DNA from 4 places in the Streptomyces sp. SYP-A7185 genome. Region 1 is predicted to be linked to each of the others. Evidence: riboswitches for the same ligand, from Rfam matches in the RefSeq annotation. Region 1 holds a riboswitch; each other region holds the start of a gene.
The links. A riboswitch is a leader RNA that binds a small molecule or an ion and turns the genes downstream of it on or off. The one in region 1 is predicted to bind thiamine pyrophosphate.
Positions count from the first base shown of each region.

Region 2: another riboswitch for thiamine pyrophosphate. It lies ahead of thiM (hydroxyethylthiazole kinase); the one in region 1 lies ahead of thiO (glycine oxidase ThiO).
Region 3: another riboswitch for thiamine pyrophosphate. It lies ahead of thiC (phosphomethylpyrimidine synthase ThiC); the one in region 1 lies ahead of thiO (glycine oxidase ThiO).
Region 4: another riboswitch for thiamine pyrophosphate. It lies ahead of QBL25_RS29265 (thiamine ABC transporter substrate binding subunit); the one in region 1 lies ahead of thiO (glycine oxidase ThiO).

Region 1 covers NZ_CP122310.1:3,020,016-3,025,198, reverse strand. Annotated here, with positions in the region: gene QBL25_RS13310 (thiazole synthase) at 1-510, opposite strand, end outside; gene thiS (sulfur carrier protein ThiS) at 517-768, opposite strand; gene thiO (glycine oxidase ThiO) at 765-1,955, opposite strand; TPP riboswitch at 1,953-2,065, opposite strand; gene QBL25_RS13295 (NAD(P)/FAD-dependent oxidoreductase) at 2,247-3,413, shown strand; gene QBL25_RS13290 (Rv2175c family DNA-binding protein) at 3,488-3,853, shown strand; gene thiE (thiamine phosphate synthase) at 3,955-4,605, shown strand; gene metF (methylenetetrahydrofolate reductase [NAD(P)H]) at 4,695-5,183, shown strand, end outside.
Region 2 covers NZ_CP122310.1:425,869-431,051, forward strand. Annotated here, with positions in the region: gene QBL25_RS02000 (alkaline phosphatase PhoX) at 1-425, opposite strand, end outside; gene QBL25_RS02005 (glycoside hydrolase family 19 protein) at 876-1,715, shown strand; TPP riboswitch at 1,889-2,014, shown strand; gene thiM (hydroxyethylthiazole kinase) at 2,062-2,838, shown strand; gene thiE (thiamine phosphate synthase) at 3,077-3,715, shown strand; gene thiD (bifunctional hydroxymethylpyrimidine kinase/phosphomethylpyrimidine kinase) at 3,712-4,545, shown strand; gene tenA (thiaminase II) at 4,551-5,183, shown strand, end outside.
Region 3 covers NZ_CP122310.1:4,885,724-4,890,906, reverse strand. Annotated here, with positions in the region: gene QBL25_RS21395 (IclR family transcriptional regulator) at 1-672, shown strand, start outside; gene QBL25_RS21390 (SsgA family sporulation/cell division regulator) at 776-1,213, shown strand; gene QBL25_RS21385 (YibE/F family protein) at 1,534-2,937, opposite strand; TPP riboswitch at 3,009-3,163, shown strand; gene thiC (phosphomethylpyrimidine synthase ThiC) at 3,156-5,018, shown strand; gene QBL25_RS21375 (hypothetical protein) at 5,103-5,183, opposite strand, start outside.
Region 4 covers NZ_CP122310.1:6,624,502-6,629,684, forward strand. Annotated here, with positions in the region: gene QBL25_RS29255 (hypothetical protein) at 1-534, shown strand, start outside; gene rlmN (23S rRNA (adenine(2503)-C(2))-methyltransferase RlmN) at 614-1,720, shown strand; TPP riboswitch at 1,796-1,912, shown strand; gene QBL25_RS29265 (thiamine ABC transporter substrate binding subunit) at 2,005-3,090, shown strand; gene QBL25_RS29270 (ABC transporter permease) at 3,219-4,829, shown strand; gene QBL25_RS29275 (ABC transporter ATP-binding protein) at 4,941-5,183, shown strand, end outside.

The DNA of each region.
Region 1 (5,183 bases):
GAAGTTGTGCGGGTTGCGGATGCCGAGCCCGGAGCCGATGGGCGAGCCGAGCGGCATGATCGCCGCGCAGCCCACGTCCTCCAGCTTCCGGGCGAGGACCGGGTCGTCGTTCGTGTACGGCAGGACCGTGAAGCCGTCGTCGACGAGTGTCTCCGCGGCGTCGATCAGCTCGATCGGGTCGGGAAGCAGCGTGCGCTCGTCCGCGATGACCTCCAGCTTGACCAGGTCGGTGCCGAGCGCCTCCCGCGCGAGGCGGGCGGTCAGGACGGCCTCGCCCGCGGTGAAGCAGCCCGCCGTGTTCGGCAGGACCCGGATGCCGAGCCGGTCGAGGACGGAGAGCACCGAGCCCTGTACCCCGGGGTCCAGGCGGCGCATCGCGACCGTCGTCAGCTCCGTACCGGAGGCCACGAGGGAGCGTTCGAGGACGTCCAGGCTCGGCGCACCGCCCGTTCCCATGATCAGGCGCGAGGAGAGCGTGAGCCCGCCGAGGACGAAGGGATCGTCTGCCATGCCGGTTCAGCCTCCTTGGACGGCGGTGAGGACCTCGACGCGGTCCCCGTCGGTGAGCGGCGTCGTGGACCACCGCGCGCGCGGGACGACGGTTTCGTTGAGCGCGGCGGCGACCCCGGAGGGGGCCGCGGTCAGCGTGGCGACCAGGGCTTCGAGCGTGGTGCCCGCCGCCACGTCGCGGGCCTCTCCGTTGACGGTGACGGCGGTGACGGCAGGGGCGGGAGTGCCGGGGGTGGCAGGAGTGCCGGGAGTGGTCATACGGGCTGCTCCATGAAGCGCGGCGTACGGGGGGTGCGGGCGAAACGCAGCGGTGTGAAGGGCCGCGCCTCGTCGGGGAGTTCGCCGGTGGTCAGGGCGTGTGCCATGACGTCGCCGGTGACGGGCGTCAGGAGGACGCCGTTGCGGTAGTGGCCGGTGGCCAGCTGGAGGCCGGGCAGCGCGGTCGGGCCGAGCAGCGGCGCGTTGTCGGGGGAGCCGGGGCGCAGGCCCGCGCGGGTCTCCGTCAGCGGCAGCTCCGTGATGCCCGGCACGAGCTCGTGGGCGTCCCGGAGCAGCTCGTACACGCCGCCCGCGGTGACCGTCGTGTCCCAGCCGAGCTCCTCGCTGGTCGCGCCGACGACGAGCTCTCCGTTCTCGCGCGGCACCAGATAGACGTGGCTGCCGCGCACGACGGCGCGCACGGTGCGGCTCAGGAACGGCGCGTACCGCTCCGGCACCGTGAGCCGGAGCACCTGCCCCTTCACCGGGCGCACGGGCGGCAGCACGCCCTCGGGGACACCGCCGAGGCGCCCGCTGAGGCTGCCCGCGGCCAGCACGGTCTGCCCGGCCTCCAGGGCCGTGCCGTCGGCGAGGACGACTCCGGTGGCCCGGTCCCCCGCGACCGACAGGCGCTCCGCCCACGTGCGGTGGAAGGCCACGCCCGCCCGTTCGCAGGCCACCAGGAGGGCGGCGGCGAGCCTGCGCGGGTCGATCTGGTGGTCGCCGTCGACCCGCAGCCCGCCCCGGACGCCCGGCGCGAGCATCGGTTCGAGGCGGCGGCACTCGCGCCCGCTCAGCCACTCCGACGCGAGGCCCGACCGCTGCTGGAGCGCGTGCAGCTCCCGCAGGTGCGCGCGGTCGTCGGCGTCCAGCGCGACGGCGAGCGTGCCGCACGCGCGGTAGCCGAGGTCGCGTCCGCTCGCCTCCGCGAGCTCGGCCGCGAAGTCGGGGTAGCGCCGCGCGGAGGCCAGGTTCAGGCCGAGCAGCGTCTGCTCCCCGTGGTGCAGCTCGGTGACGGCGGCCAGCATGCCCGCGGCGACCTGCGCCGCGCCGCCGCCCGGTTCGGGGTCCACGACCGCGGCCGTCAGGCCGCGTAGCGCCGCCCGCCAGGCCGTGACCAGGCCGATGATGCCGCCCCCGACGACGAGGACGTCAGGCGTCCCGTGGGGTGGTGTACGTGGCTGCATGGGTGTCCAGCCCCTCCCTTCGCCGGCATGACCCGGATCAGGTTCGTACGGTCGGAGGCCGTCCAGCCTCCCTCTCAGCCCGGTGCGTCCGGGCTCCCGCGAGTGCTCTGCACGGCAACCTTAGCCCTTGGCGCCCCGGGGCAGATAGGGCGGCCGTGCGGTCATGGGCAGTGACGGTGTGTCAGAGATCTCCCCGTCGTGCCCTCAGGGCGACGTCGTGCGCCGCCCTAGAGTGACCGGGTGAACGAGCAGAGGCGGGAAGAGCGGCACGTCGTCATCGTCGGCGCGGGAATGGCCGGTGTGCAGACCGCCGTGGCCCTGCGCGAGCAGGGGTTCCCCGGTGCGGTCACCCTGATCGGCGCCGAGCCCCACCAGCCGTACGACAGGCCGCCGTTGTCCAAGGCCGTGCTGCTCGGCAAGGCGGAGGGATCCGCCTTCGACATCGACTTCGAGGCGCTCGGCATCCGCCTGAGCCTGGGCCACGAGGTCACGGGCGTCCGCCCCGCCGACCACGAACTGGACACCGCTTCGGGCCCGGTCTCCTACGACGCCCTGGTCCTCGCCACCGGCGCCGAGCCGATCCTGCTGCCCGGCGTCGCCGGTGTGCCCGGCGTCCACCTGCTGCGCACCCTCGACGACGCCGAGCGGCTGCGCCCCGTGCTCGCCGAACAGCACCGCATCGTGGTCGTCGGCGCGGGCTGGATCGGCGCCGAGTTCGCGACCGCCGCACGTGAGGCGGGCTGCTCGGTCACCGTCGTCGAGGCCGCCGGGCGGCCGCTCGCCGGGGCGCTGCCCGCCGAGGTCGCCGCCCCCATGGCGTCCTGGTACGCCGACTCCGGAGCCGAACTGCGCACCCACGCGCGCGTGGAGCGCGTCGAACCCGGCAGCGTCCTCCTGGACGACGGCACCCGGCTGCCCGCGGACGCGGTCGTCGTCGGCATCGGCGCCCGCCCCGCCACGGCCTGGCTCGCGGACTCCGGCATCGCCCTCGGCGCCCACCGCGAGGTCCTCGCCGACGACCACCTGCGGACCTCGGAGCCCGACGTGTACGCGGTCGGCGACTGCTCCTCCTTCCCCTCGGGGCGGTACGGCGAGCGCCTCCTGGTCCACCACTGGGACAACGCCCTCCAGGGCCCGCGCACGGTGGCGGCGAACATCATCGGCGAGACCCCTTCGGCGTACGACCCCGTCCCGTACTTCTGGTCCGAGCAGTTCGGCCGCTTCGTCCAGTACGCCGGGCACCACGCCTCCGCCGACGAGCTGGTGTGGCGCGGTGACCCCTCGGGCGCGGCCTGGAGCGTGTGCTGGCTGCGCGAGGGCGCCCTGGTGGCCCTCCTCGCGGTGGGCCGCCCCAGGGACCTGGCGCAGGGCCGCAAGCTGATCGAGGCCGGCGCCCGCCTCCTGCCCGAGCTGGCCGAGGACCCCTCGGTACCGCTGAAGAAGGCCGTGCTGCCCTAGCCGCGGCGGGGCGGGGAGAGCCGGCGGGACCCGCTGCCCGGCCGCTGTCGGTGCCCGGAGCTACGCTTGTCCCCGTGACCGAGATTGACGCAAAGACTGATGCTCTCGTCCCCGAGTGGCTCCACCTCCCCGACATCGCAGAAATGCTCGACGTCGAGGTGACGCGTGTGCGCCAGCTGGTCAAGGAAGGCCAGCTGATCGCCGTGCGCCGTGGTGAGAACCGCGCGCTCGCGGTGCCGGCCGCCTTCATCGACGGCGACAAGATCGTCAAGGGCCTCACCGGCACCCTGACGCTCCTGCGGGACGACGGCTTCTCCGACGAAGAGATGCTGGAGTGGCTCTTCACTCCCGACCCGACCCTGCCCGGGACCCCCGCGCAGGCGCTGAGCGAGAATCGTGGCACGGAGGTGAAGCGCCGCGCCCAGGCGCTCGCCGTCTGACCGAACGCGCCTGACCGAAACGGAAAACCGTTGCGTACGGACCGCGGGTCCCCCGAGGACCCGCGGCCCGTGGGCGACCCACGACCCGGGGGGACCTCTTCATGGCCGCCAAGCCTGCCCGCGAGCAGCTCGCCGACGCCCGCCTCTACCTGTGCGTGGACGCCCGCAGGCGCCAGGGAGACCTCCCCGAGTTCCTCGACGCCGTCCTCGCGGGCGGCGTCGACATCGTGCAGCTGCGCGACAAGGGCATGGAGGCGGCCGAGGAGCTCGACCACCTCCAGGTCTTCGCCGAAGCGGCCCGCCGGCACGGCAAGCTCCTCGCGGTGAACGACCGCGCGGACGTCGCGCACGCCATCGGCGCCGACGTGCTGCACCTGGGCCAGGGCGACCTGCCGGTGCCCGCGGCCCGCGCCGTCCTCGGCCAGGACGTCCTGGTGGGCCGCTCCACGCACGCCGACTCCGAGGCCGCCGCCGCGGCCGCCCAGGACGGCGTGGACTACTTCTGCACCGGCCCCTGCTGGCCGACCCCCACCAAGCCGGGCCGTCACGCCCCGGGCCTCGACCTCGTCCGGTACACGGCCTCGCTCGGCACGGACCGCCCGTGGTTCGCCATCGGCGGCATCGACGCGGGCAACCTCGACGAGGTGCTCGAAGCGGGCGCCCGCCGCGTCGTCGTCGTCCGGGCGATCACGGAGGCGGACGATCCGGGTGCCGCGGCGGCCGACTTCGCGAAGCGCCTGCGTACGGCCTGATCGGCGATCTTCGGCCAACCTTCGCGGAGACTGTCCGCAGGGTGGACGGGGATTGGCCGGTAGCGGTGCCCCGTAGCTAACCTGCCCGTATGGCCCTAGGCACTGCTTCCACCAGATCTGATCGCGCACGCACCGTGCGCGACATGCTCGCGACCGGCAAGACGACGTACTCGTTCGAGTTCTCCGCGCCGAAGACCGCGAAGGGCGAGCGGAACCTGTGGAACGCCCTGCGCAGGGTCGAGGCGGTGGCCCCCAGCTTCGTCTCCGTCACGTACGGAGCGGGCGGGTCGACGCGTGCGGGCACGGTCAAGGAAACGCAGCAGATCGTCGCCGACTCCACGCTCACGCCGGTCGCCCACCTCACCGCGGTCGACCACTCCGTGGCCGAGCTGCGCAACATCATCGGGCAGTACGCGGACGCGGGCATCAGGAACATGCTCGCGGTCCGCGGAGACCCGCCCGGCGACCCCCTCGCCGACTGGGTCAAGCACCCCGAGGGCCTCACGTACGCCGCCGAACTGGTCCGGCTCATCAAGGAGTCGGGCGACTTCTGCGTGGGCGTCGCCGCCTTCCCCGCG
Region 2 (5,183 bases), 2.6 Mb from region 1:
AGCCAGGTGTTCCAGGGGGTCGCGCCGCCGGCGCAGTTGCGGTTGGTGTTGGACAGGATCCGGTACGAACCGGTGATGGAACCCGTCGAGTTGAACTTGATCGCACCCGCGCCGCCGGTGGAGGAGATCTCCGAGTTGGAGACGTAGATCCAGCCCGTGCCGTCGGCGAAACAGGCACCGCCGTCAGGGGCGTCGTGCCAGGTGTAGGTGGTGGAGCCGACTTTCTGGCCGGACCGTGCGATCACCCGGCCGGTGAAGCCGCCGGGCAGCTGGAGGCCGTTGGCGTCTGCCGCGCCGAGCGCGCCGTACGGGCCGGGGCCCTTCTGCGCCGGGGCCGCGTAGGCCGCGCCCTGCATGAGCGTGTAGCCGAAGGTCGCCGCCGTGCCGCCGACGACTGCTCCGCGCAGGAAACTACGACGTTCCATTTGATCACTCCAGGGGTTCGTGACCGTCCCTGCCGCACCGGTCGGGCGGCGGGGTCGCGCGAGGCGCTTGCGGAACCTAAGAGACCCGGGTTGACGGTGCATCAACAACCGATGAAGGGGAAGCGTCTGCTGCCGGCCGGTTGCGGCGAGCCCTTTGCCCGAACCCGCCGCCCCGCCGGCGGGCGACGACCGGCCTGATCGGCCTTCACGGGGGCACTCCTGTAGCGGCGATGCACCCGTGGCGGCGGCACCCCTGCGGGGTCGGTGCATGGCGAATTCAGGTCAGCCGCGTACCAGAATTGGTCCAGACCTTGACAGGTCCAGACCATTTCGCTTGAGTCACCGACACCCCCATGGCGCGTGGAGCCCTCCTCCAGCCCGCTCGATAGGAGATGTCGCGTGATCAAACGTCTCATCAGTTTCGCAGCAGCGCTAGCCGCGCTCTGCGCGATGATCGTCCTTGGCCCGGCCGCGGCCACGGCGTCCGCCGCCGCGTGCGCAGCCCCCTGGAACTCCTCCTCCGTCTACACCGGCGGCAACACCGCCTCGTACAACGGGCGCAACTGGAACGCCAAGTGGTGGACCCAGAACGAGACGCCGGGCCGCAGCGACGTCTGGGCGGACGCGGGCGCCTGCGGCGGTGGCACCGACCCCGGCAACCCCGACCCCTCGGGATTCGTGGTCACCGAGGCGCAGTTCAACCAGATGTTCCCGAGCCGGAACTCGTTCTACACGTACAAGGGCCTGACCGACGCGCTCAAGGCGTACCCGGCCTTCGCCAACACCGGCGGCGACACCATCAAGCGCCAGGAGGCAGCGGCGTTCCTCGCCAACGTCCACCACGAGACCGGCGGTCTGGTCCACATCGTCGAGCAGAACCAGGCCAACTACCCGCACTACTGCGACGCCTCCCAGCCCTACGGCTGCCCGGCGGGCCAGGCCGCGTACTACGGCCGCGGTCCGATCCAGCTCAGCTGGAACTTCAACTACAAGGCGGCCGGCGACGCGCTCGGCATCGACCTCCTGCGCAACCCCTACCTGGTGGAGCGCGACCCGGCGGTCGCCTGGAAGACCGGTCTTTGGTACTGGAACACCCAGTCGGGTCCGGGCACCATGACGCCGCACAACGCCATGGTCAACAGCCGCGGTTTCGGTGAGACCATCCGCGCCATCAACGGCACCCTGGAGTGCAACGGCGGCAACCCCGCCCAGGTCCAGAGCCGGGTCGACCGCTACAAGCAGTTCACCCAGATCCTCGGCACCACGCCGGGCTCCAACCTGAGCTGCTGACCTTTCCTTCTGCGCGCACGACGCTTCTCCACGCACGACGGCCGGGCGGCCCTGATTCCTGTCAGGGCCGCCCGGCTTCGTGCGTCGCACCCGGCTCCGGTGGGCATAGGAGCCAGGCCGTTGCGTGAGGTACCCGTGTGCGACCTCCTGTTCCTCAAGGAGGTACATTGCGTAGCGACCACCGCGGGAGCTCGGGAGCAGCCGGGCTGAGAGGGCGGACGGGACTTGATCCCCTTTCCGCCGACCGCATGAACCTGGACCGGGTAATGCCGGCGTAGGAAGGGTGTTGACGATGGATACTGCCTCCATACCTGCCCGGCACGACACTGCCGTCTCCCGTGCTGCCGTGGCGGACGTGAGCGCGTCCCTGCGGGCCTCCGCACCCCTGGTGCACTGCCTGACCAACGTCGTGGTGTCGCAGTTCACCGCGAACGTGCTGCTCGCGGCGGGGGCTGCCCCCGCGATGGTGCACAGCGCGGAGGAGGCCGGAGCGCTGGCCCGGGTGGCCGGGGGTGTCCTGGTCAACCTGGGCACGGTGACCTCCGTGACGGCGGCGGCGATGCGTGTCGCGGTCACCGAAGCGGCCGGCGCCGGGCGGCCGTGGGTGCTCGACCCGGTGGCGGTCGGCCCGCTGCCCTGGCGCACCGCGCTGGCCCGCGAACTGCTGGAGAGCACGCCGCCGGCGGTCATTCGGGGCAACGCTTCGGAGATCCTGGCACTGGACGGCGGCGCGGGCGGGCGCGGCGTGGACAGCACGGACGTCCCCGAGGCGGCGCTGGCCGCGGCGGACGCGCTGGCCCGGCGCTATGGCTGCGCGGTCGCGGTGAGCGGCCCCGAGGACGTTCTCACCGACGGGACGCGCGTGGTGCGTCTGGCCAACGGGAGCCCGCTGCTGGCTGTGGTGACCGGTACGGGCTGCTCGCTCGGCGCTCTGGTGGCCGCCTGCACCGCCGTCACCGACGACGCACTGCTGGCCGCCACGGCCGCGACCGGCCTGCTCACCGTGGCCGCGGAGGACGCCGCCACCCGCTCCGCGGGGCCGGGCACGTTCGCGGTCGCCCTGATCGACGCGCTGTACGAGCTGAGCCCTGAGCGGCTCGCCGAGGCCCTCGACCTGCGCTGAGCGGACGCGTACGGCGGGGATCCGCGTGAGCGGTGGCCTCGACGCCACCCGCCGCACAGTGCCCGCCCCCCCTGGGGCGCCCCCCGGCACCGGGCCTGGCTGCCCTCTCCCCCGCCTCCTCTCACCCCGGTGTACGACTCACGGGTCCCCGCACGGCACGCCGGGGCCTGCCTTCCCCCGTACCTCCCGATGCGTTTCCCACGCCTTCGCCCGGCCGGGAGACCCCAAGGAGCAATTCATGCGACCTCCTCTCGACCTGTCCCTGTATCTGGTGACCGACACCAGGCTCTGCGGCGACCGTGGCGTCGCCCCTACCGTGGCAGCGGCCGTCAAGGGCGGCGTGACCGCCGTCCAGTTGCGCGACCCGGACGCGGACGACCGCACGCTGTTCTCGCTCGGCCGGGCGATCCAGGCCGAACTGGCGGGCACCGGCGTCCCCTTGATCGTCAACGATCGGCTGGACGTGGCGGCCCGGCTGGACGCGGACGGCGTCCACCTCGGGCAGCGGGACCTCTCTCCCGATACCGCCCGTCGCCGACTCGGCCCCCGTGCGTACATCGGCCTGTCCATCAGCCGTCCCGGGCAGCTGGCGCACGTGCCGGACAGCGTCGATCACCTCGGTGTCGGTCCGGTGTTCGCGCAGTCCACCAAGCCGGACGCGGATGCCCCGCTCGGCCTGGACGGCATGGCCCGGATCGTCCGGGAGAGCCCGCTGCCCTGCGTGGCCATCGGCGGGATCGGTCCGTCCCGGGCCGCCGCGGTCATGGGGCGTGGCGCGGCCGGCATCGCTGTCGTCAGTGCCATCTGCGGCCGGCCCGACCCCCGGGCCGCAGCCCATTCCCTCGTCCGCACCCTGCGACAGGAGATCTCCGCGTGACCAGCCCGCCCATCGCCCTCACCATCGCCGCCAGCGACCCCTCCGGCGGCGCCGGGATACAAGCCGACTTGAAGGCGTTCTCCGCCAACGGCGCCTACGGAACAGCCGTTCTGACCGCCCTGACCGCACAGAACACCCTGGGTGTCACCGGCATCCACGCCATCCCCCCGGCATTCGTCACCGAGCAGCTCGACACGCTGTTCGCCGACGTCCCGGTGGACGCCGTCAAGATCGGGATGCTGGCCGACGCCGCCATCGCCGACGCCGTCGCAGGGGCCCTGGAGCGCCACCGCCCCCGGTACGTCGTCCTCGACCCCGTCATGGTCTCGACCAGCGGCCACCGCCTCCTGGAAGCCGATGCGGTGGCGGTGCTGCGCGAGCGTCTCCTGCCGCTGGCCGACCTCATCACCCCCAACCTCCCCGAGGCCGGCGACCTGCTCGGCACCGCCGCGGCAAAGAACCGCGCGGAAGCCGTCGAGCAAGCCCAAGAACTCCTCGAAACCGGCGCCCGGCGCGTCCTGCTCAAGGGCGGCCACCACACCCACGACGCCCGATCCGTGGACATCCTCGTCGACGCCACGCACCCCACGGGCGCCGGTGCCGCGGACATCACCGAGCTGTCCGCACCCCGTGTCGACACGCGCAACACCCATGGCACCGGCTGCACCCTGTCCGCCGCGATCGCCGCCCTGCGCCCGCAGCACGAGGACTGGCCCACCGCCGTCCGCGCCGCCAAGGCGTACCTGACCGGAGCCCTGCGCGCCGCCGACACCCTGCACATCGGCAGCGGCCACGGACCTGTCCACCACTTCCACCAGTACTGGAGCTGAGCCCCATGACCACCACGTTCTGCGACGAGCTGTGGACGGCCACGGCCGAGATCCGCGCGGGCATCGACAAACTGCCGTTCGTCATCGCCCTCGGCGACGGCACCCTGGACCGGGAGAAGTTCGTCTACTACCTGGCCCAGGACGCCCACTACCTGCGCGGCTACGCCCGCGCGCTGGCCAGCGCCGCCGCCAAGGCGGACCGGCCGCAGGACATCGCGTTCTTCGCGAAGTCCGCCCACGACGCCGTGGTCGTCGAAAGCTCCCTGCACGAGAGCAACGTCGTCGACGTCGACGCCTGGACACCGTCCCCCACCGGCACCGGATACACCTCCTACCTGCTCTCCGTGGCCCACACCCAGGGCTACCCGGAGCTGACCGCAGCGGTCCTGCCCTGCTTCTGGATCTACGCCGAGGTGGGCCGGGCCCTCCTCGAACTGGCCGGCGACCTCGCCGCCCACCCTTACGGCGACTGGATCGGCACGTACGCCGACGAGGAGTTCGAAGCCGCCACCGAACACGCCCGACAGATCGTCAACCGGCTGGCGGAGCAGGCCGACCCGGCCACCCGCGCCCGGATGCGTACGGCCTTCACCACCGCGTCCACCTGGGAGTGGATGTTCTGGGACGCCGCCTGGCGC
Region 3 (5,183 bases), 1.9 Mb from region 1:
CCGGCCAAACAGCTGGCCCGGGAGGCCGGGCTCGCGCTCCCCACGGCCTATCACCTGCTGCGCACGCTGACGCACGAGGGCTATCTCCGCCGGGACAAGGGCGTGTTCGTGCTCGGGGAGGCCGCCGAGCGGCTGAGCGCGAGCGGGGCGCAGCAGAATCGTCGCGGCATGATCGGAGAGGCCCTGGAGCACTGGCGGGACGCCATCGGCGTCCCCGTGTACTTCGCCGTGTACCGCGAGGGCGAGATCGAGGTCGTGGCCGTGGCGGACACCCCGGGTAATCCGGCGGTGGAGGAGTGGGCCGACTTCCGCGAGACGGGACACGCCCATGCGATCGGGCAATGTCTCCTCTCCCAACTCGACGACGAACAGCGCAAGGACCACCTCTCCCGCTATCCGGTGCAGTCGACCACCCGGTACTCCGTCCGGGACAACCGGAGTTTCCTCCGCCGGCTGGACGGCATGGGCCGGATGCGGCCGGTCGTGGAGCGACAGGAGTACGCGTTGGGCACGGTCTGCGCCGCGATTCCGATCACAGCGGGTAACACCGCGGCGACCATGGCCATTTCCGTTCCGTCTTATCAGGCGGACCGGCTACTCCCTGCGGCCGAGCGGTTGCAAGGGGAAATCGGGAGACTACTGGGGACACTCGCCTTCTCTATCAGCATCTGAAAACTCACTCCTTGTGATCTGATGTGTACGTTAAGCAAGATGCCATGAGTGTCAGGGAGTTGGTTCCTGGCCAGTCGAGCTTTAGCGACGGGGTAGGCGGACGATGCGCGAGTCGGTCCAGGCAGAGGTCATGATGAGCTTCCTCGTTTCCGAGGAGCTGTCGTTTCGCATCCCGGTGGAGCTGCGTTATGAGACCGGTGATCCTTACGCCGTCCGGCTGACCTTCCATCTCCCCGGAGACGCCCCCGTCACCTGGGCCTTCGGGCGGGAGCTGCTGGTCGACGGGGTGGGCGGGGCGGTCGGTGACGGAGACGTGCACATCGCTCCCACCGATCCCGAGCTGCTCGACGAGGCGCTGATCCGGCTTCAGGTCGGAGCGGACCAGGCCCTGTTCCGGGTGGGGATCCCGCCGCTCCTCGCCTTCCTGGACCGTACGGACAAGCTGGTGCCGCTGGGGCAGGAGCGGGCGCTGGCCGACTTCGAGGCGCACCTGGACGAGGCGCTGGACCGGATCCTCGCCGAGGAGCAGAGCGCGGGCTGACGCTCACGGGCCAGGACGCGGCCCTACGGCAGATTGGTGCATTTCATGGCATCCGCCGGTTGAGCCTTACGGCACGGCCGCTGGGCGCTGAGCGCTGGGCGCTGAGCGCGAGGCGCCCGCCCGTCCGGCCCCTGGGCGCCCGCCCGTCCGGCCCCTGGGCACCCCGCCGCCCCCCTCGGCACCCCGCCTTCCCCCTAGGCGCCGCCCGCCCCTGGCTGCCGCCCGTTCGCCCTCCGGCCCCTGGGTGCCGCCCGTCTGCCCTCTGGCCCCTTGCTGCCGCCCCTCCGCCCTCCGGCCGGCCCCTGGCTGCCGACCGCACGTCACGCCTTTCGGCGGCGGCCCTTTCCGCCGCGGCCCTGCTTGGGGGCGGGGGTGGACGTGGGGGCCGGAGCGGGGGTGGCGCCGCCTGACGGGTGCGGGGCGTGGCCCGTGCGGCCCGCGGGGGCCGAGCGGTCGGCCGAGACCACCAGGGCCGCCAGCGCGGTCGTGACCGGGACGGAGGCGACCAGGCCGATCGAGCCGACCAGGGTGCGCACGATCTCCTCGGCCACCAGTTCGCTGTTGGCCACCGTGCCCACGCTGCTCTGTGCGATCGAGAAGAGCAGCAGCAGGGGCAGCGCGGCACCCGCGTACGCCAGGACCAGGGTGTTCACCACCGAGGCGATGTGGTCGCGGCCGATGCGGATGGCCGCGCCGTACAGACCGCGCCAGCCCATCTTCGGGTTGGCCTGGTGCAGTTCCCAGACCGCGGACGTCTGCGTCACCGTCACGTCGTCGAGCACGCCGAGCGAGCCGATGATGACGCCGGCGAGCAGCAGGCCGCTCATGTCGATGGACGGATACAGGCCGTGGATCAGGCCGGTGTTGTCGTCCGTGTTGCCGGTCAGCGAGGCCCAGCCGATGAAGAGCGAGCCGAGCAGCCCGATGAGGAGCAGGGAGATGAGCGTGCCGAGGACCGCGACCGAGGTCCGGGCCGTGAGGCCGTGGCAGAGATAGAGCGCGATCAGCATGATGGCGCTGGCCCCGATCACCGCCACGACCAGCGGGTTCGAGCCCTGGAGGATCGCGGGCAGGATGAAGAACGTCAGGACGAGGAAGCTCAACGCCAGGGCGATCAGGGCCATGACGCCGCGCATCCGGCCCACCACGACCACGGCGAGCGCGAAGATCCCGGCGAGCAGCGCCATGGGGAACTTCCGGTTCACGTCGGTGACCGAGTACTGCAACGCCTCGGGGGCCGTGGGCTCGTAGGCGACCACGACCTCCTGGCCTTGGCGCAACTGCCGCGGTGAGTCGGGCTGGACGATCTCGGTGAAGGTGCGGCCCTTGTCCTTGCCGCTCGTGACCTCGATCGTCGCCTTCTTGCAGACGCCCTTGGCACGGGACTGGGCGGACTGCCCCTCGGCCGTGGAGGTGTCGCCGTTGGGCGGGGTCTGCGAGGCGTTCACGTCCTTGCAGGGCAGCTCCTGGACCTTCGCGACCTCGGCCGACTGCGTCTGCCGGTCGAAGCCGACTCCGGTGCGCTCGTGGGACGGAGCGCCACCTGGCCAGAACACCGCGAGGCCGACGACCACCGCCGTGGCGAAAGGAATCAGCACGGCGGCGATGACCTTGCGCAGATGCTGGGAGACCGGCGCGGCAGGACCATGGCTGTGGGAGTGCCCGTGGGAGTCCGGAGGCACGTTCGGGACGGGCGGCTGGGACGGCGGCTGTGTGGTGGTCACTGCCCGATCATCGCAAGAACGGGGAGGGCCCTCTGTTCAGCGCGCCCGGCGGGGCGCTAGCGTGGAGGCACCTTTGCAATCGCGGGAGCTCGGAGCACCGGGCTGAGAGGGCGCTGACCTCCGTACGAAGCGGCACGAACGTGCACGAGCCGTACGGAATTCGCTGCGTCGACCGCCGAACCTGTTACCGGGTAATGCCGGCGTAGGGAGTAGGTCTCATGACCACATCGGACACACGCACGCCTGCCTCCAGCAGCGACGAGAACACCGGGAACCTCAGCGAGAACACCGGGAACCCGGTCGGAAACGCCAAGAACCCGGTCGAGAACACCGGGAACCCCCTCGGCGCGGAGGCCGGGAAGTCCATCGGCTGGCACAAGGCGTACGTCGAGGGCTCGCGCCCCGACCTGCGGGTGCCGGTCCGCCAGGTGCACCTCACCAACGGCAAGGCCGTGACCCTGTACGACACTTCGGGGCCGTACACCGACGAGTCCGTCGACACCGACGTCCGCAGGGGCCTCGCCCCGCTCCGCGAGAACTGGATCATCGCCCGCGGTGACACCGAGGAGTACGCGGGCCGTCCGCCCCGTCCCGAGGACGACGGCATCAAGCACACCTCGCCCCGCGGCGGCCTGAAGAACCTCGACGCGGTCTTCCCCGGCCGCCCGCGCCAGCCGCGCAGGGGGCGCGCGGGCCAAGCGGTCACGCAGCTCGCGTACGCCCGCCGCGGTGAGATCACGCCCGAGATGGAGTTCATCGGGATCCGCGAGAACCTCGATCCCGAGGTCGTGCGCGCGGAGGTCGCCGCCGGCCGCGCGGTGATTCCCGCCAACGTCAACCACCCGGAGATCGAGCCGATGATCATCGGCAAGAAGTTCCTGGTGAAGGTCAACGCCAACATCGGCAACTCCGCGGTGACCTCCTCCATCGAGGAGGAGGTGGACAAGATGACCTGGGCCACCAAGTGGGGCGCCGACACGGTCATGGACCTGTCCACCGGCCGCAACATCCACACGACCCGCGAGTGGGTCCTGCGCAACTCCCCCGTCCCCATCGGCACCGTGCCGCTCTACCAGGCCCTGGAGAAGGTCGACGGCCAGGCCGAGGCGCTGACCTGGGAGATCTACAAGGACACGGTCATCGAGCAGGCCGAGCAGGGCGTGGACTACATGACGGTGCACGCGGGCGTGCGCCTTCCGTACGTCCCGCTCACCGCCAACCGCAAGACCGGCATCGTCTCGCGCGGCGGCTCGATCATGGCGGCCTGGTGCCTCGCGCACCACAAGGAGAGCTTCCTCTACGAGAACTTCGAGGAGCTCTGCGAGATCCTCGCGTCGTACGACGTGACGTACTCGCTGGGCGACGGCCTGCGCCCCGGTTCGATCGCGGACGCCAACGACGAGGCGCAGTTCGCCGAGCTGCGCACCCTCGGTGAGCTCAACACCATCGCCAAGCGGCACCACGTACAGACCATGATCGAGGGCCCGGGCCATGTCCCGATGCACAAGATCAAGGAGAACATCGACCTTCAGCAGGAGATCTGCGAGGAGGCGCCGTTCTACACGCTCGGCCCGCTGACCACGGACATCGCGCCCGCGTACGACCACATCACGTCCGGCATCGGCGCCGCGATGATCGGCTGGTGGGGCACGGCGATGCTCTGCTACGTCACGCCCAAGGAGCACCTGGGCCTGCCCAACCGCGACGACGTGAAGACCGGCGTCATCACGTACAAGATCGCGGCCCATGCGGCGGACCTCGCCAAGGGGCACCCGGGCGCGCAGGACTGGGACGACGCGCTCTCGGACGCGCGCTTCGAGTTCCGCTGGGAGGACCAGTTCAACCTGGCCCTCGACCCGGTCACGGCGCGGGAGTTCCACGACGAGACGCTGCCCGCCGAGCCCGCCAAGACGGCGCACTTCTGCTCGATGTGCGGGCCGAAGTTCTGTTCGATGAAGATCTCGCACGACATCCGGCGTGAGCACGGCGCCTCGCAGGACGAGATCGAGGCGGGCATGGAGCAGAAGTCCAAGGAGTTCGCGGCAGCAGGAAACCGCGTCTACCTGCCCCTCGCCGACTGAGCGAGGGTCGCGGCGTGCTTCGGGCGGGCGTCGTGCCCGCCCGAAGCAGCGTCGCGAACCCGTACCGCCTCGGTGTGCCGCGTGCTACTCCGGCTTGTGGTCGGGCCCGCCGAAATCCGGGCTCGAGAAGTCCGGGCTGGAGTAGCTCGGGCGCGGCCCCGCCGT
Region 4 (5,183 bases), 3.6 Mb from region 1:
TTCTACAACCATTTCGACAACCTCTCGGTGGTCGATCTGCGGGCCCGCGCGCACCTGCGCTACCTGGAGCGATCCCCGTACGGCGACAGTCGGGTCGTCTACAAGAAGTGGCTCCAGGTCCTGGACGAGAAGGGCGAGCGGGCGGACGAGAGGGCGTGGCTCGCGGTGGAGCGCGGGGCGCCCTTCACGGTCTGGATACCCGTCGACGCCCCGCTCGCCGCGCTGCCCCTCGGGCACATCCAGGGCAAGGACCTGCTGGACGCCGAGGGCGTGAAGCTGCTGGTCCGGCTGACCGCGCGGACGGTGGGCCTGGGGACGGAGGTCGCCGACGAGCACTGGTTCGACGTGTCCGCCACCTCCGACGACTTCGAGCTGGGCCGCTTCGTCCCCCTGCGCGCGGACCCGGACACCGACGTATGGACGTGGGAGGGCTGGGCCCACTTCGACGACCTCTTGCCCGACGACGACGGGGACGGGGACGGAGATGGGGACGGGGACGGGGACAACGACCCGGACGACCAGACCCGCCGGTGAGGGACGGCGACGCAGGGTGACCGGTGCCGCCGGGCGGTGATCTGGCCGGACCCTCAGCGTCTGCGACACTGGATTCACCATGCCTGTACCCGGAGAACTCACCTTTGTCGCGCCCCGCGGGGCCAAGAAGCCGCCGCGGCATCTTGCCGACCTCACGCCCGCCGAGCGCAAGGAAGCCGTTGCCGCCGTCGGCGAGAAGCCGTTTCGTGCCAAGCAGCTCTCGCAGCACTACTTCGCGCGGTACGCGCACGACCCGGAGCAGTGGACCGACATTCCCGCCGGTGCGCGCACGAAGCTCCAGGAGGCGCTGCTTCCCGAGCTGATGTCAGTGGTGCGGCACATCAGCTGTGACGACGACACCACGCGCAAGACGCTGTGGCGTCTGTTCGACGGGACGCTCGTCGAGTCCGTGCTCATGCGCTACCCGGACCGCGTGACGATGTGCATCTCGTCGCAGGCCGGCTGCGGGATGAACTGTCCGTTCTGTGCGACCGGACAGGCCGGTCTCGACCGGAACCTCTCGACCGCCGAGATCGTGCACCAGATCGTCGACGGGATGCGCGCCCTGCGGGACGGGGAGATTCCCGGCGGGCCCGCGCGGCTCTCGAACATCGTCTTCATGGGGATGGGCGAGCCGCTCGCCAACTACAACCGCGTGACCGGTGCCATCCGCCGTCTGACGGATCCCGAGCCCGACGGCGTCGGCCTCTCGCAGCGTGGGATCACCGTCTCGACCGTCGGCCTGGTGCCCGCCATCCACCGGTTCGCCGACGAGGGCTTCAAGTGCCGCCTCGCCATCTCGCTGCACGCGCCGGACGACGAGCTGCGCGACACCCTCGTCCCCGTCAACACGCGGTGGAACGTACGGGAGGTCCTCGACGCCGGATGGGAGTACGCCGCCAAGTCGGGGCGCCGCCTCTCCATCGAGTACGCCCTGATCCGGGACATCAACGACCACGCCTGGCGCGGTGACCGGCTCGGGCGGCTGCTCAAGAACAAGCCCGTGCACGTGAACCTCATCCCGCTGAACCCGACCCCGGGCTCGAAGTGGACGGCGTCGCGTCCCGAGGACGAGAAGGCCTTCGTGGACGCCATCGCCGCTCATGGGGTGCCCGTCACGGTTCGTGACACCCGTGGCCAGGAGATCGACGGGGCGTGCGGTCAGCTCGCCGCGTCGGAGCGTTAGTCTGGCCGGAACACAACTTCATGTCCGGGACTGAACTTCAGGCCGGAACACAACTTCATATCCGGAACCATCTTCATATTCCGACAGGGGAGCGCCACAGCGCTGAGAGTGCGGCACCAAGGACAGGTTGGCCGCAGACCCTCTGAACCTTGCCCGGGTCATTCCGGGTAGGAAGTTCGGACATCACTCAAGCTGTTGCGCCCTGCCCGCGAACCACTCCGGTCCGCGGGCAGGGCCGCGTCTCTTCCTGGTCACTCCAGGAGGAATGAACTCAGTTGAACTCGGTGAGCACCACCAAGAAGATCACCGTCACCGCGGCCGCGGTGGCCCTCGGGCTCGTCGCGCTCTCCGCGTGCGGCGGCTCGTCGGACGGCGGCGACAAGGCCGACTCCAAGAGCGTCACGCTCGTCAGCCATGACTCCTTCGCGGTTTCCAAGGACGTCCTGAAGGCGTTCGAGAAGAGCTCCGGCTACAAGGTCGACGTCCTCAAGGACGGCGACGCCGGAGCCGCCGTGAACAAGGCCATCCTGACCAAGGACAACCCGCAGGGCGACGTCTTCTTCGGCGTCGACAACACCCTGCTCTCGCGCGCCCTCGACAACGGCCTCTTCCAGTCGTACGAGGCCAAGGGCTCGGACCGGATCGCCTCCCCGTTCCGCGTCGACCAGGGCAAGCACCGCGTCACGCCCGTCGACAGCGGCGACATCTGCGTGAACTACGACAAGAAGTACTTCGCCGACAAGAAGCTGGCGCCGCCGAAGTCCTTCGCGGATCTGGCCGAGCCCGCCTACAAGGACCTCCTGGTCACCGAGAACGCCGCGACCTCGTCGCCCGGCCTCGGCTTCCTGCTCGGCACCGCCGCTCAATACGGCGACGGCGGCTGGCAGGGCTACTGGAAGAAGCTCAAGGCCAACGGCGTCAAGGTCGTCGACGGCTGGGAGCAGGCCTACAACGAGGAGTTCTCCGGCTCCGCGGGCGGCAAGAAGGCCAAGGGCGACCGGCCGCTCGTCGTCTCGTACGCCTCCTCGCCGCCCGTCGAGGTGCTCTACGCCAAGCCGCAGCCCAAGGAGGCACCGACCGGCGTCGCGACCGGCACCTGCTTCCGGCAGGTCGAGTACGCGGGCCTGCTCGCCAACGCCAAGAACGAGAAGGGCGGCAAGGCGCTGCTGGACTTCCTGATCGGCGCCGAGTTCCAGAAGGACATGCCCCTGAACATGTTCGTGAACCCGGTGCGCGAGAAGACCGAGCTGCCCGAGCTCTTCGTCAAGCACGGCGTGACGGTCGAGAACCCGGAGACCATGTCCCCGAAGAAGATCGCCGACAACCGTGAGCAGTGGGTCAAGTCGTGGACCTCACTCGTACTGAAGTAAGCAAGCCGTCCAAGGGCAAGCTGCCCAAGGGCGAGTCCCCCGAGGGTGAGTCGCCCAAGGGCGAGTCCCGCAAGGGCCGGTCCCGCCGGGGGCTGCTCTCGCGCGGGAGCGCGACGCGGCTCGGCCTCATGGCCGTGCCCGTCGCGTTCTTCGCGGTCTTCTTCGCCTATCCGGTCGCCGCGATCGTCGCGCGCGGCCTGAAGGTGGACGGCGCGTGGCGGTTCGGGCGGATCGCGGACGTCGTCGGACAGTCCGACGTCCGGCACGTGCTGTGGTTCACCACCTGGCAGGCGCTCGCGTCGACCGCGCTCACGCTCCTGATCGCGCTCCCCGGCGCGTACGTCTTCGCGCGCTTCGACTTCAGGGGCAAGCAGGTTCTGCGGGCGGTCGTGACCGTGCCGTTCGTGCTGCCGACCGTCGTCGTCGGGACCGCGTTCCTCGCGCTGCTCGGCCGCGGCGGCCTGCTCGACGAGATGTGGGGCGTACGGCTCGACACGACCGTGTGGGCGATCCTGCTCGCGCACGTCTTCTTCAACTACGCCGTCGTCGTCCGCACGGTCGGCGGGCTCTGGTCGCAGCTCGACCCGCGCCAGGAGGAAGCCGCGCGCATGCTCGGCGCCTCGCGTTGGACCGCCTGGCGCACCGTGACGCTGCCCGCGCTCGGACCCGCGGTGGCCGCCGCGTCCCTCATGGTCTTCCTCTTCACCTTCACCTCCTTCGGCGTCGTGCAGATCCTCGGCGGACCCGCGTACTCGACGCTCGAAGTCGAGATCTACCGGCAGACCGCCCAGCTCCTCGACCTGTCGACGGCCGCCGTCCTGACCCTCGTGCAGTTCGCGGCGGTCGGCGTGATCCTGGCCGTGCACGCGTGGACCGTGCGCAGGCGGGAGACCGCGCTGCGGCTCGTCGACGCCTCCGCCGTGGCGCGCCGGCCGCGCGGGGCGGGGCAGTGGGCGCTGCTCGGCGGGGTCATGCTGACGGTCGCCGTGCTGATCCTGCTGCCGCTCGGGGTGCTGATCGAGCGGTCGCTGAGCGGCCCCGAGGGCTACGGCCTCACCTACTACCGGGAGCTGACGTCGGCGGAGGGCGGAGCCTTCCTCGTCCCGCCGATCGAGGCCGTCTGGAACTCCCTGCGGTACGCGCTCGCCGCCACCGCCATCGCCCTGGTGATCGGCGGCCTCGCCGCGGCAGCGCTCACCCGGAAGGCCGGCCGCCTGGTGCGCGGCTTCGACGCGCTCCTGATGCTGCCGCTCGGGGTGTCCGCCGTGACGGTCGGCTTCGGGTTCCTGATCACGCTGGACAAGCCGCCGTTCGACCTGCGGTCCACCTGGATCCTGGTGCCGCTCGCGCAGGCGCTGGTGGGCGTGCCCTTCGTCGTACGCACCATGCTTCCCGTCCTGCGCGCGGTGGACGGACGCCTGCGCGAGGCGGCCGCGGTGCTCGGGGCGTCGCCGCTGCGGGCGTGGCGGGAGGTCGACCTGCCGATGGTGCGGCGGGCGCTGCTGATCGCCGCCGGGTTCGCCTTCGCAGTGTCCCTGGGGGAGTTCGGGGCGACCGTCTTCATCGCGCGGCCGGACAACCCGACGCTGCCGGTGGCCGTGGCGCGGCTCCTGGGCCGCGCCGGTGACCTCAACTACGGGCAGGCGATGGCCCTTTCGACGATCTTGATGGTGGTGTGCGCGGTGTCGCTCCTGCTGCTCGAACGGCTCCGTACCGACCGCACGACTGGGGAGTTCTGATGGGTGCTGGTGTGGCTGCGGGTGCGGGTGCGGGTGCGGGTGCGGGTGGTGTGTGGTGCTGGTGTGGATGCCGCTGTGGCTGCTGGTGGCGGTGCGGGAGCCGGTGCGGGGCTGCTGACGCTGGCGGACGCGACCGTGCGGTTCGGGGCGCGGGCCGTGCTCGACCGCGTCGGGCTCACGGTCGCCGAGCACGAGATCGTCTGCGTGCTCGGGCCCAGCGGCAGCGGCAAGTCGACGCTGCTGCGCGCGGTCGCCGGGCTCCAGGAACTCGACGCCGGGCAGGTCCTGCTCGACGGCCGCGACCAGCGGGGCGTGCCCGCGCACAAGCGGGGCGTCGGCCTGATGTTCCAGGAC